3 regions of the Flavobacterium ginsenosidimutans genome follow, and region 3 is predicted to be linked to each of the others. Evidence: riboswitches for the same ligand, from Rfam matches in the RefSeq annotation. Region 3 holds a riboswitch; each other region holds the start of a gene.
What was found. A riboswitch is a leader RNA that binds a small molecule or an ion and turns the genes downstream of it on or off. The one in region 3 is predicted to bind S-adenosylmethionine.
Positions count from the first base shown of each region.

Region 1: another riboswitch for S-adenosylmethionine. It lies ahead of V6624_RS07350 (homocysteine S-methyltransferase family protein); the one in region 3 lies ahead of V6624_RS22335 (TlpA disulfide reductase family protein).
Region 2: another riboswitch for S-adenosylmethionine. It lies ahead of V6624_RS07430 (alpha/beta fold hydrolase); the one in region 3 lies ahead of V6624_RS22335 (TlpA disulfide reductase family protein).

Region 1 covers NZ_CP147988.1:1,656,901-1,661,120, forward strand. Annotated here, with positions in the region: gene V6624_RS07345 (hypothetical protein) at 163-582, opposite strand; gene V6624_RS07350 (homocysteine S-methyltransferase family protein) at 649-1,653, opposite strand; SAM riboswitch class I at 1,991-2,107, opposite strand; gene V6624_RS07355 (hypothetical protein) at 2,233-3,096, opposite strand; gene V6624_RS07360 (NAD(P)/FAD-dependent oxidoreductase) at 3,230-4,220, opposite strand, start outside.
Region 2 covers NZ_CP147988.1:1,675,147-1,679,366, forward strand. Annotated here, with positions in the region: gene thrA (bifunctional aspartate kinase/homoserine dehydrogenase I) at 1-440, opposite strand, end outside; gene V6624_RS07430 (alpha/beta fold hydrolase) at 442-1,425, opposite strand; SAM riboswitch class I at 1,503-1,610, opposite strand; gene V6624_RS07435 (hypothetical protein) at 1,801-2,004, opposite strand; gene V6624_RS07440 (aspartate kinase) at 2,647-3,735, opposite strand; gene V6624_RS07445 (O-acetylhomoserine aminocarboxypropyltransferase/cysteine synthase family protein) at 3,881-4,220, opposite strand, start outside.
Region 3 covers NZ_CP147988.1:5,217,054-5,221,273, reverse strand. Annotated here, with positions in the region: gene V6624_RS22345 (PAS domain S-box protein) at 1-1,649, shown strand, start outside; gene V6624_RS22340 (response regulator) at 1,652-2,101, shown strand; SAM riboswitch class I at 2,323-2,421, shown strand; gene V6624_RS22335 (TlpA disulfide reductase family protein) at 2,666-3,655, shown strand; gene V6624_RS22330 (aminotransferase class V-fold PLP-dependent enzyme) at 3,822-4,220, shown strand, end outside.

The DNA.
Region 1 (4,220 bases), 2.0 Mb from region 3:
ATTTTTTAGGCTTTTAAACCTGTAATCTTTTATTAATTTGGGCGTGCCCCTCCGGGTCGGGCTATCCGTTACAAGTCCTCGCACTTCCTTCGTCAGGCTGTGGGCTTTTCACTTCTATCCCTCACGCACACTCGGTTTCAAAACACGTTTTGTATTTCCTGTTCATTTCCATCTTGATTTTTCTAAATATTTACCCGTCACACCATTATCATATTCATAATATTTAGTTTTAGTAAAACCCGCTTTAACGAGTGATAAAGAATCAGGTTTTACTTCCTCTTCTAAGAAAATTTCATTCTCTTCAGGTTTATTCAAATCGTATTTTACTTTATAAAACTTATTTATCTCTTTATATAAATTACTATGACGTGATCTATTTCCAATTTTTCCTAAAATTTTTCGATCTGTATAAAAATAATATCTTAAAACTTTGTCTTCTCTTGAACCTTCATTTATAGTTACTAATGCAATTGTTTCACCTTTGAAAGATTTTCTATAATCATCTTGCTGAACATTCTTATATACTTCATATATTAGTAAGCCAGCTATCATAAATAAAAAAATAGTCTTCCAATTATTCATTTCGCTTTACAATTATTTTTTGCTTTCCAAGAACAAAATTTTCTTCATTTTTAAACTTCATGAAAATTATTCAATAACAGGCGCCACTCTAGGTTTATAATCCTTCGCAACCTCAGCCATTAATCGAATATGATCTGGAGTTGTTCCGCAGCAACCACCAATTATGTTGATTAAATTATCATCTAAATATTCTTTAATGAAAGCCTGAGTCTGCTCTGGCGTTTCATCGTATTGTCCGAATGCGTTTGGCAATCCCGCGTTTGGATGCGCTGAAACATTAAAACTTGTATTATGCGCTAATGTTTTTAAATACGGTTTCAGCAAATCGGCTCCAAGAGCGCAATTGAATCCTACACTTAATAACGGAATATGCGAAACTGAAATCAAAAACGCTTCAACAGTTTGTCCTGAAAGCGTTCTTCCTGAAGCATCTGTAATTGTTCCTGAAACCATGATTGGAATATCTAGATTGCGTTCTTCTTTTACTTCTTCAATTGCAAAAAGCGCAGCTTTTGCATTTAGTGTATCAAAAATTGTTTCTACTAAAAGCAAATCACAACCGCCATCCATTAAAGCTTCTGCTTGTTGTTTGTACGCAATTCGTAAATCGTCGAATGTTACTGCTCTGTAACCCGGATCGTTTACGTCTGGCGACATACTTGCAGTACGGTTTGTTGGTCCGATTGAACCTGCTACGAAACGAGGTTTTTCTGGATTTTTTGCGGTAAACTCATCGGCAACCTCGCGTGCAAGTTTTGCCGATTCGTAGTTTAACTCGTAAACCAAATCTTCCATGTGATAATCGGCCATACCGATTGTCGTTCCAGAGAAAGTATTGGTTTCTACAATGTCAGCACCAGCTTCGTAATAAGCGGCATGAACATCGCGGATCGCTTGTGGTTGTGTTAGGGATAATAAATCGTTGTTTCCTTTTAAAGGATGTGGGAAATCTTTGAAACGCTCTCCTCTGAAATCTTCTTCTGAGAAATTATAGCGTTGCAACATTGTTCCCATTGCTCCATCAAGGATTAGGATATTTTTTTTTATTGCTTCTTGAATTGTTATTGCCATATTTTTTTGTTTTAGCTGCTAAGACACTAAGGTTCTAAGATGCTAAGTTTTTTTTATTATGATTGTGAAGTTTAAACCTAACAGGTTTTAAAAACCTGTTAGGTTTGCTTCGGATATTTTTTCACATTAATTCCAAAAACACACTATTGCTGGCTCATTAGCCCCGATTGAAGTGGCAATCATTTTGCTTTTTCCTTTAAAAAGCAAAATGATTGCCACGAAAAGCGGGAACTATTGACTGCAAAAATGCGCCAATGATTCGCTCCTGATACAGAATCTGTTTCAGTAAATATTATATGTTATCGAGAAAAGTTTTGAGAAATACGAGTATGTATTTGTGTTATCTATCTTTAATACTGGAAAATGTCGTATAAAGTAGAATTTAGCACCTTCTTTATGATAAAGGGTTGCTAAGGTTTCATCGGGTCTATCCCTCCGCCTTTCGTGATAACTGACAATAATTTTAAGAACAGTGCAAAGGTATGAAATAGGCTTTCGATTTGCAAATGTTTTTTTTCTAAGGTTCTGAGGTTCTAAGTTCCTGAGATGCTAAGTTTATAATTCTTTTAATAAATAATTTTATAAATAGATTGTTCTACTTCTATAATATTCGATTTCAAAAGTTCGTACTTGTTCTAAATAGTAATAGTTTGTAATTAATTTTTCTAAAATTGCTATATTTTCCTTTATTCTATTCCCATCATAAATTTTCGATCCTTTAAACTGATCTTGGGCATATTGTTTTAAAGATTTTAAATACAATTTCTTTTGTTCGATAAAATCTGAATCAAAGTCTTCTTTATATTGGTCTAAAAGAAAAATTGAGTATTCTGCGCAAGCATAGATTCGAAATCCTTGATGATCATAATATAATAATGATTGGCTCCATGAAACATAAATCTCATTTATTGCATTATATAAATCAACTAATTTATCTCTCTGTACCTTATACTTCGAATCTCCGTTTTTTTGTTTAAGATAATAAGCATATAATAGGTAAAATTCATCTTGACCTAGTGGCTCTTTAAAATCTAATTGCTTTACAACTCCATCCTGATTGATATACTTTTTTGGCAAGTAACTTACTGTGTATGCCGCTAATGGACTAGGGACACTTTTGTCGGTAAGCGCAGGAAAAAGCGCTTCAATTTTATTTAGTTCATTTTTTGATTTATCTACCCAATATTCACCTCCCCACTTTCGGCTATCAAAAAATATTACTTTTTCTTTCTCCAATTTTGGATCATCAATTAATAATGGCAAGCAATCTTTAATTAATTCTTTTTCAATTTGTTTTGGAGAGTTTTCATTATTAATAGCTGTAGAATCTTCATTTGATTTTCTAACCACTGAAACTTCAAGCTGTTGGGCATTTGTCTCTTTTTTATTTTTACAAGCAGTCAAAATATTAATAGCTAATATAAATAGAATGATATTTTTCATTGATTATGATTTATATAAAAGAATCGCAAAAGTAAGAAAAATAATATATTTTATTTAAAACAAAAAAGCCCAAACTAAAAGTTTGAGCTTTCTATATAAAAATCTTAGTACCTTAGTGACTTAGTATCTCAGATTAAACTATCGCCTTAACAACTGCTTTTGGCGCTTCTTTACGAGTTCCGTCGAAACCATCTACACCAGAAACTGTTGTATATTTCAATACGTATTTTTTACCTGGATTGATGATTCCGTATGCAGCTTGGCACATTAAAGTTGCTTCGTGGAAACCACAAAGGATTAACTTTAATTTTCCTGGGTATGTATTTACGTCTCCAATAGCGAAGATTCCCGGAATATTAGTTTGGTAATCTAATGCATTGTTTACTTTGATTGCATTTTTCTCGATTTCTAATCCCCAGTCTCCAATTGGACCTAATTTTGGCGTTAATCCGAAAAGTGGAATGAAATAGTCGCATTCGATTTTACGGTGTGCTCCATTTTCTTCGATGTCTAATGACTCAACATGCTCAGCTCCATTGATTCCAATAACTTCTGCTGGTGTAATTAATTTGATTTTTCCAGCTGATTTTAATTCCTGAACTTTTTCTACAGAATCTAAAGCGCCTCTAAATTCATTTCTTCTATGAATTAAAGTTACTTCTGAAGCTACGTTTGCCAAGAAGATACTCCAGTCTAATGCTGAATCTCCTCCTCCTGCAATAACAACTCTTTTATCTCTGAATTTCTCAGGATTTTTGATAAAGTATTTTACTCCTTTATCTTCATAAAACTCGATATCTTCGATAAGTGGTTTACGAGGCTCGAAACTTCCTAATCCTCCAGCGATTGCGATAACTGGCGCGTGGAATTTAGTTCCTTTGTTTGATGTTACAATGAAAGTTCCGTCTTCTTGCTTTTCAACTGTTTCAGCACGTTCTCCTAAAGTAAATCCTGGCTCAAATTGTTTGATTTGCTCCATTAATCCGTCAACTAAATCTCCGGCTAAAACTTCTGGAAAACCTGGAATATCATAAATTGGCTTTTTTGGATATAACTCTGATAGTTGTCCCCCTGGTTGTGGAAGTGCATCTAAAATGTGGCATTTTAATTTTAACAATCCTGCC
Region 2 (4,220 bases), 2.0 Mb from region 3:
AATTTAGAATCGGTTTTCAACAAATCTCTCGTATCTACAAAATTGGCTGGAATTCCTTTTTCCAATAAAATAGCCGTCAATAATTTAGCCGAAAGCAATTCTCCTTTTGACAAAATCTGATCTTTGATTTTTTTGCTGTAATCGCCAATTAAGCTTACACCTTCAAAAAGTTTATCTAATACATTAAATTCTTCCGATAAATCTACATTCGGATAATCTGATATTTGATATTTTTTGAAATTTTCTAATAATTCTTTATAACTGCCATTTTTAGCAGCAATGCTTAAAATAAATTCTAATTCATCAGTAGCGTTTCCACGTGCAGAAACTACAACGGCAATTTTTTCACCTTGACTTACTTTATCAGAAATGATTGAAACAACTTTATTAAGTCCTTCTCCGTTTGCTAACGATTTACCTCCAAATTTTAATACTTTCATTTTATTTCTTTATTGTTTCTGCCTTAAAAATGTCGGCAAGTAAATAATCTAATTGTTTGTACTCGATTAAAAAAGCGTCATGTCCGTGAACCGAATCAATTTCGCTATAGAAAACATTGTCTTTAAACTTCTTTAATTCCTCATAGGTTTCGACATTTTCTTTGGCCGTAAAAAATAAGTCTGAATTGATTCCTACGATATGAATTGAAGCTTTTGTTTTAGACAATAAGTTTTCAAAACTTTCACTATTTCTAGTAATATCAATTGTTTTAAGCAATTGATTCATTAATTTATAAGAAGACAATTGGAATCTTTTCTGCAATTTTTTTCCGTGATGTGCGAGCCAGCTTTCGATATTAAAAATCAAAAGATCTTGATTTACAGTTCGCTGAAATTTTTCTTTAAATGATTCTGGCGAACGGTAACACAACATGGCATGAATTCTCGCATCTTCAATTGGTCTTGAAGAATTGTTTAGAATCTGTTCTTGCAGGAAGCAATTGGCGATAAGCCAATCCGTAGATTTCCAGTCACTCGCAATCGGAATAAGATTTTCTGTAATATTTGGCGCTAAAGCTAAAATTTCCCAAGCAATTCCGCCACCAACAGAACCTCCGATAACCGCAAAAAGCTTTTCGATATTTAAAATTTTTACACCTTCAATAAAGATTCTTGCAATGTCTCTTGCTGTAAAATCAAGATAATTTTCGATTAAGAAAGAATTGCTTCCGTTTCCTGGAATATCAAAAGCCAAAATGGTATAAACATCAGTATCAATGGTTTTACCTTGACCAATTAAGTCATTCCACCAGCCATTTTCTCCAGTAACTTGCGAATTTCCAGTTAAAGCATGATTAACCAAAACAATAGGCGCGCTGTGCAGCGGTTGTCCTGCCAGCGTAAAGCTTAATGGTATAGAATGATAAGTTGCACCACTTTCTGTGATGAAATCTTGAATTATAATGGGATTTGGTATATTTTCCAATTTCAAATCTGTTGTATTATTGATTTGTATATGGAAATATTAGAAAGAAAAACTAGGTTTAACTAGAAAAAATCTTGTTGTTATCTTTCCACGTTTGGCGTGGTAGAATGTAGCACCTTCTTCGTTTTACCGAAGGGTTGCTAAGGCTTCATCGGGTCTAATCCCTCGTCCTTTCTTTATAACATTTCAATACGTGTTTGAACTTAACGAGTGCAAATTAACTACTAATTTCTCTAACAAACAAATTTTATCTAAAAGTGTTTGTTAAATTTCTGAGACTTACTTTAGCAAAAACTATTATACGCAAAAATTTACCGAACATAAATGCCCAGTAAAATTATGCAGGTTTTAACCTAATTTATGTCGCTTTTCTGTTTAGATGAAAAGCGTTTCATTCTCTTTTGAATACATTAAAAACAATAAAGAATTTGGTACTTTTTTTACAGTACTTTTATCTTCTTCTGTAATTCCGAATCTTGGGTGAGCCAATTCGTTTGTTGGCGGTGGCGGATTATTTTTTCTTGTCCTTCTGTTTTTCAAGTTTGAAATTTTCTCTGCTAAGTAGTTCAATGTGCTCATGATATTAAGTTTTAGTTCAGTTTGCGTTTTATAATCTTTATTTCTCTTTTATGTTTGTGTTAAGCCCTTTTCGGGAATAAAAAAACCCTTTTGGATTTTTAGATACCAAAAGGGTTTAAGTTTTTAAACTCATTTATACTTTTAGTATCGACAGACGTGTACGCAAATAAGCGCGACAGCAAACATCTTGTTCATCTGTAAGGATTTATTCATCTGTGATTTATATTGTAATTTTAAATTTTGCATTTGTGTTAAATTAAAAAGCCTCCCAAATATTTTATGGGAGGCTCTTACTATATATTGTTTTCTTACAATTTATTAAGCAATAGACAACCCAGCCTCGGTAATAACCGAAATGGCGCAAAACATTTTGTTGACTTTTAAGTTCATTTGATTTCTAGTAGTTTTTGGGTATAACAAATATGCAAATATTTTTTTTATTACACAAATGAAATTCAAGAATTTAATTACAAATTTCGTTGAAAATGTGTTTTTTCACGACAAAAACCACCTTACAAATACAATTGTAAGATAAATAAGAACAAAAAATGTAGAATTAAGCTTTTTTCGCTTCTAAAACTTCCTATAACAAATCAGTTTATCAAAGAACATTGGTTATATTTTTCTATTTTTTGAGAAAATTTAAGACCAAATAGCCTCTTTATTTCTAATTCTTTCTGCAATTTTTAGAATATCGGTTATAATTCCTCTCGAAATTGCTTGTTTACATGCCGGTGCGCTCTGAATTACAATAGGAACATTCGCGTAAGATTTCGTGAAAATTTCAAAAATGGTATCCGAGCCTTTCAATTGACCGATTGGAGAATCTGTTGGTTCAGAAATTAATTTGACTTCGAGAGTTCCTTTTTCAACATCAAATTCGCCAACAAATCTCAAAACATGATTTTCGGCTTGCGTGATTTTAGCAATTTTAAAAGACTTATCGACTTCCTCTTTATTCAAGATGCCATTTTTCTCCAAATGCTGTTCAGTAATAAAGGGTTTGACTTTAATATCTGAAAGCTCAAAATCTTTTCCTATTTCTCTCGCCAAAATCAGAAGCTTTCTTGCGGTATCATTTCCAGATAAATCCTCTTTAAATGTCGATTTCATCAAACCTAAAAGACTTGCATCTTTTAAAACAGATGAAAATGAAACATCTTCAGATGAAAATCGGTTAAAGACATAACTTAAATTATCTGAAAAAACACCTCGGATTTTAGTGATTTTTTCTCCCGAATAATATAAATCTCTTAAAGTCTGTAAAACTGGAATTCCAGTGTCGACCGAAGTTTCGTAAAGAAATTCCTTGTCGTACTTTTTAAGATTTGCACGCAATTCTTTATACAAATCGATCGGAAGCGTGTTGGCTTTCTTATTTACTGCTACAATATTAAATCCGTTTTGAATTAAAGTGTTGTAATGTTTTACGAGTTCGTCGCTAGCTGTTGCATCAACGGCAATTAGATTTTCGAATTCATTTTCTTGTGCAAACTCGACAATATCTTCTACCTTAAAAGGAACTGCCAATTGTCTGAAATTGGTTTCCCAAGAATACCCAACACCTTCTTTCTCAAAAAAAGCAACCGTTGAATTGGTTATAATTGGAAAATGAAAATCAACATTTTTGCTTTCAAGAAAAAATTCCTGACTTTCAATAATCTGATTAATCAAAGTGCTTCCGATATTTCCAATTCCGAAAAGGATAATGTTTATTTTAAGCTTTGACATAATTTCTAACATTTTAGTTTTTAACCACAATTAAGACACACTGCAGTGCGCCTCTACATGGTTTAATTTATAAAGATGTTTTTCACAAAAAATTACCTTTAGCACAATGGCTAAAGGCAATCTTTCAAACAAAAAACAAAAAAACCTAATTTTTATTGATGCTGTATTGAGAAAGTTTAACGCTCTCAAAAACAGCTTCCAGATCAGCAATTAAATCCTCAATATCTTCAATTCCCACAGACAGACGAACCAAATCTTTAGAAACTCCTGTTTCTATTTGCTCTTCATCTGTCAATTGCTGATGCGTTGTACTTGCTGGATGAATAATTAATGATTTTGTATCACCAATATTTGCCAGTAGAGAGAATAATTTAGTTTCATCTACTACTTTTTTAGCAGCATCAAAACCTCCTTTTAATCCAAAAGTGATAATTCCGCTTTGGCCTTGCGGTAAATATTCTTTAGCCAAATCGTAATATTTGCTT
Region 3 (4,220 bases):
GCGAAGTTTTGGTTCCGCATAATCGTACGGGAGAATTAAAAGATTACTACTATAATCTGGCCTATCGTCCGTTGATTGAAGATGGTCAGATAACTGGAATGATACAAGTGGCGGTTGAAGTTACACAGCAAGTTGTAGCGCGCCAAAAAATGGAAGAAAGCGAAAGCCGTTTTAGAGCGCTAGTCAATGCATCATCTGATTTAGTCTATCGAATGGATGCCGATTGGATGATTATGCAAAATCTTGAAGGAGATGGGCGTTTATCTAATTCTGGCGAAAAACGTGTTAATTGGCTGGATAAATTTATTCATCCAAATGATTTAAGAAGAGCAGTAGATCTTATTTCTAAATCTATAATAGAAAAAAGCATTTTCGAAATGGAACACAGAGTGATAAATCCAGACGATTCTATAGGATGGGTTTTTTCTAGAGTAGTTCCAATATTAGACGATCAAGAAAAGATCATTGAATGGTTTGGTGCATCTAGCGATATTACTTCGCAGAAAGAGCTTCAAAATGTAATTACAGAAAGCGAAGAAAAATTTAGGCAGCTCGCAGATTTAGTTCCGCAAATTATTTGGACAGCCAATCCAGACGGTTTTGTTGATTATTATAACAGTCGCTGGTACGAATACACCGGTTATGAAGAACATGAATTTGGAGATTCAAGCTGGATTTCAAAATTGCATCCTGATGATGTTTATTTAGTGTCAAAAGGCTGGCACGAAAGTGTTCATGCAGGTTCTTCTTATCAGCTTGAATTTCGTTTAAGAAATGCAAATACTGGAGGATATCGATGGTTTTTAAGTAAAGCGGTTCCAATCAAAGATAAAGAAGGAATAATCAATAAATGGTTTGGTACCTGCACTGATATTCATGAACAAAAATCAACTACTGAAAAGCTAGAAATTTTGGTAGCCGAACGAACGAAAGAATTACAGCGTTCTAATGACGATTTGCAGCAATTCGCTCATGTTGCTTCGCACGATTTAAAAGAACCGATTAGAAAAATTAAAACATTTGTCAGTCGTCTCGAAGATCATTTGGAAGGACAATTAGACGAATCTGCTTCGAAATTTTTTGATAGAATTCATGTCGCGGCAGATCGTATGTTTAACATGATTGATGGCGTATTGGCCTATTCTAAAATCAATGCCGATTCGCAAAAAGCTACAATTGTCGATTTAAATGAAACCATTAAAAACATAGAAACTGATCTGGAAATCGTGCTTCAAAAAACAGGCGCAAAAATTTATTACCAAGATCTTCCCGTTTTAGAAGGAGCTTCTGTTTTATTATATCAATTGTTTTACAACCTGATTAATAATTCTATTAAATTTGCTAAAGAAGATACCGCTTCGGAAATTATTATTACTGCGAAAGAACAAATTGAAGAGGATAAAAAATTTGCAATTATTACGGTAGAAGATAACGGAATTGGTTTTGATCTTGATCAAACAGGCCGTATATTTGAGACGTTTACACGACTTAATTCTAAAGACCGTTATGAAGGAACTGGCTTAGGATTATCGCTTTGTAAAAAAATAGCGGAACGCCACGGCGGAAGTATTACTGCTTCTGGAGTTCCAAATAAAGGAGCTGTTTTTATTATAACATTGCCATTTGAGCAAAAAGAAAAAGACATTTAAATATGATAAAAAAAATAATTCTATTAGCTGATGACGATAGGGATGACGCAGAAATGTTTTGCGAGGCATTGGCCGATATAGATGAAAATATTATTTGTCATTGCGCAGAAAATGGAAGCGAAGCTTTAAAAATGATAGAGAAACAAAATGAAATTCCTGAAGTTGTTTTTCTAGACTTGAATATGCCTATAATGAACGGCTGGGAATGTTTGAAACAATTAAAATCGGATGAGCGTTATAAAAACATTCCTGTAATTATGATTTCGACTTCTTCGTATAAAAATGATATGGATACCGCTGCAAATCTTGGCGCTGTCTGTTATTTCATAAAACCAACCAATTTTAAAGACTTAAAAGAAGTTCTACGATCTATTACTACAAATCTAGAAAACGGGTTGAAAGAATCGCTTTCTAATCTGGAAACGAACAAATATCTTTATGTTTTTCTTTAAAAAGAAGTGAAATTTATTCTCTGTTTTTGATAAAACGTATGAATTTATTTTATAAAACGAATTATCATTAAAAATATTTTTAGCTTTTAATGCCTTGATTTTATTGATATTGAAGTTGTTTTTCAACTCAATTAAAAATAAAATTCAAAAAAAACAATTTTAAACTTGACTAATTCTGTAGAATTAATATATATTTGTATCACAGAAAATTTATAAAATGATACTTATCCAGAAAGACTGAGGGAATAGGCCCGATGAAGTCTTAGCAACCTGTTGCCGAATAAGGTGCTAAATCCTTCCGTTAAACGGACAGATAAGAAAAGATTTCCTCAAAATCTGAATAAGATCATCAACGTTAAATCTTTATTTTTTTAAAATGAAAGCAGACTTGATATTATACGCCGGTTACGAACTTTTGAATTCAATTTTTGAAGAATATAGTCTTGCCACTTTTCGAATGTGAAAACATAATCTCTCTTAGATCTTCTTTTTAAAATATTATTCGCTAATACTTTTTGGCATTGGCCTGAAACTCTTTTGTCTAATCTTAAAACTAAAAATAAAATGAAAAAAATACTATTAGGTTTTGCCTTGTTTCTTGGAGTTTTTCAAACTCAGGCACAGGAAAGTAATTTACAATTAAAAGGAACAGTTGTCGATACTGTGGCGCAATATGTTTATCTGCAAAAGTTTCACAATAAAATGTTTACAACTATTGATTCGGTAAAAGTAAAAGACGGAAATTTTAGCTTTAAAACAAAAGTAAAAACACCAGAATTATACGGATTGAGCGTAAATACAGCAAGTTCGCCATTGTATATTTTCTTAGAAAAAACACCAATTACGGTTCAATTAAATCCGAAGAAATATTACAGCAATTCGGTTGTAGAAGGTTCGGCTTCTCAAGATTTGTTCGAAACTTATAAAAAGACGAAAGATGTAGAAATCAGCAAATTCATTACAGAACATCCAAATTCTTTGGTTTCTGCATACGTTTTATACAGAAACTGGTCGTATCGATTGTCTCCAGAACAGATTACACAAAATATTGCTTTGCTAGATAAAAGTCTTCAAAGTACCACTTACGTGAAAGAACTTAAAGAACTGGTTACCGTTTTAGACGGATTAGCGATTGGTAAAAAAGCCCCTGATTTTACTGCTAATGATCCTGAAGGAAAACCAGTTCGTCTTTACCAAAATTTAAAAGGCTACACTTTAGTTGATTTTTGGGCTTCATGGTGTGGTCCTTGCCGAAAAGAAAATCCAAATATCGTTGCTGCGTACAAAGAATTTCATGATAAAGGATTCAACATTGTAGCAATTTCATTGGATAAAAAGAAAGAAAATTGGATTAAAGGAATTCAAGATGATAACTTGACATGGACACATGTTTCTGATTTACTTTTCTGGAATAGTGCTGTTGCCAAACTTTATGGAGTAAGAGCTATTCCTGCTAATTATTTAGTGGATTCGAAAGGAATAATTGTTGCAAAAAATCTTCATGGAGAAGAATTGCAATCTACTTTAAAAGCGCTTGTGGAGAATAAAATTTAATAAAGAATGCGCAATCTTGTCATCCTGACGAAGGAAGGATCTCCGCAAGAAGCTCCTCAAAAAAGGCAATCAATCTTTGCGGAACATAGGACGGAGATTCCTCGTTCCTCGGAATGACAAAAATTGAGAAAGAATAAATTTAGTTAATTAAAAAAATGATAAGGAAATGAATGCTATTGAGTCAACAACGAAACCAACAGAATCTGAATGTTACTTTTCTAAATTTAGAGAAAACACAGTAGGAATAGATCATATTTTTGAATCGGTTTATGGAGAACAAAATCTCGTTTATGCAGATTGGGTTGCCAGCGGAAGGTTGTACGTTCCGATTGAAGATATAATGCTTAATAAAATTGGTCCGATGATTGCCAACACGCATTCATTTTCAAGTCAGACAGGAAAAACTTCTACATACGCTTATCAGCATGCAAGGGAAATTATCAAAAAATCGGTTAATGCAAAAGACTCTGATGTTTTGGTGACAACAGGAACTGGAATGACGGCGGCTTTATCAAAATTGCAGCGCATTATTGGTTTGAGAAAAAACCACGAAAATGAACAAGAT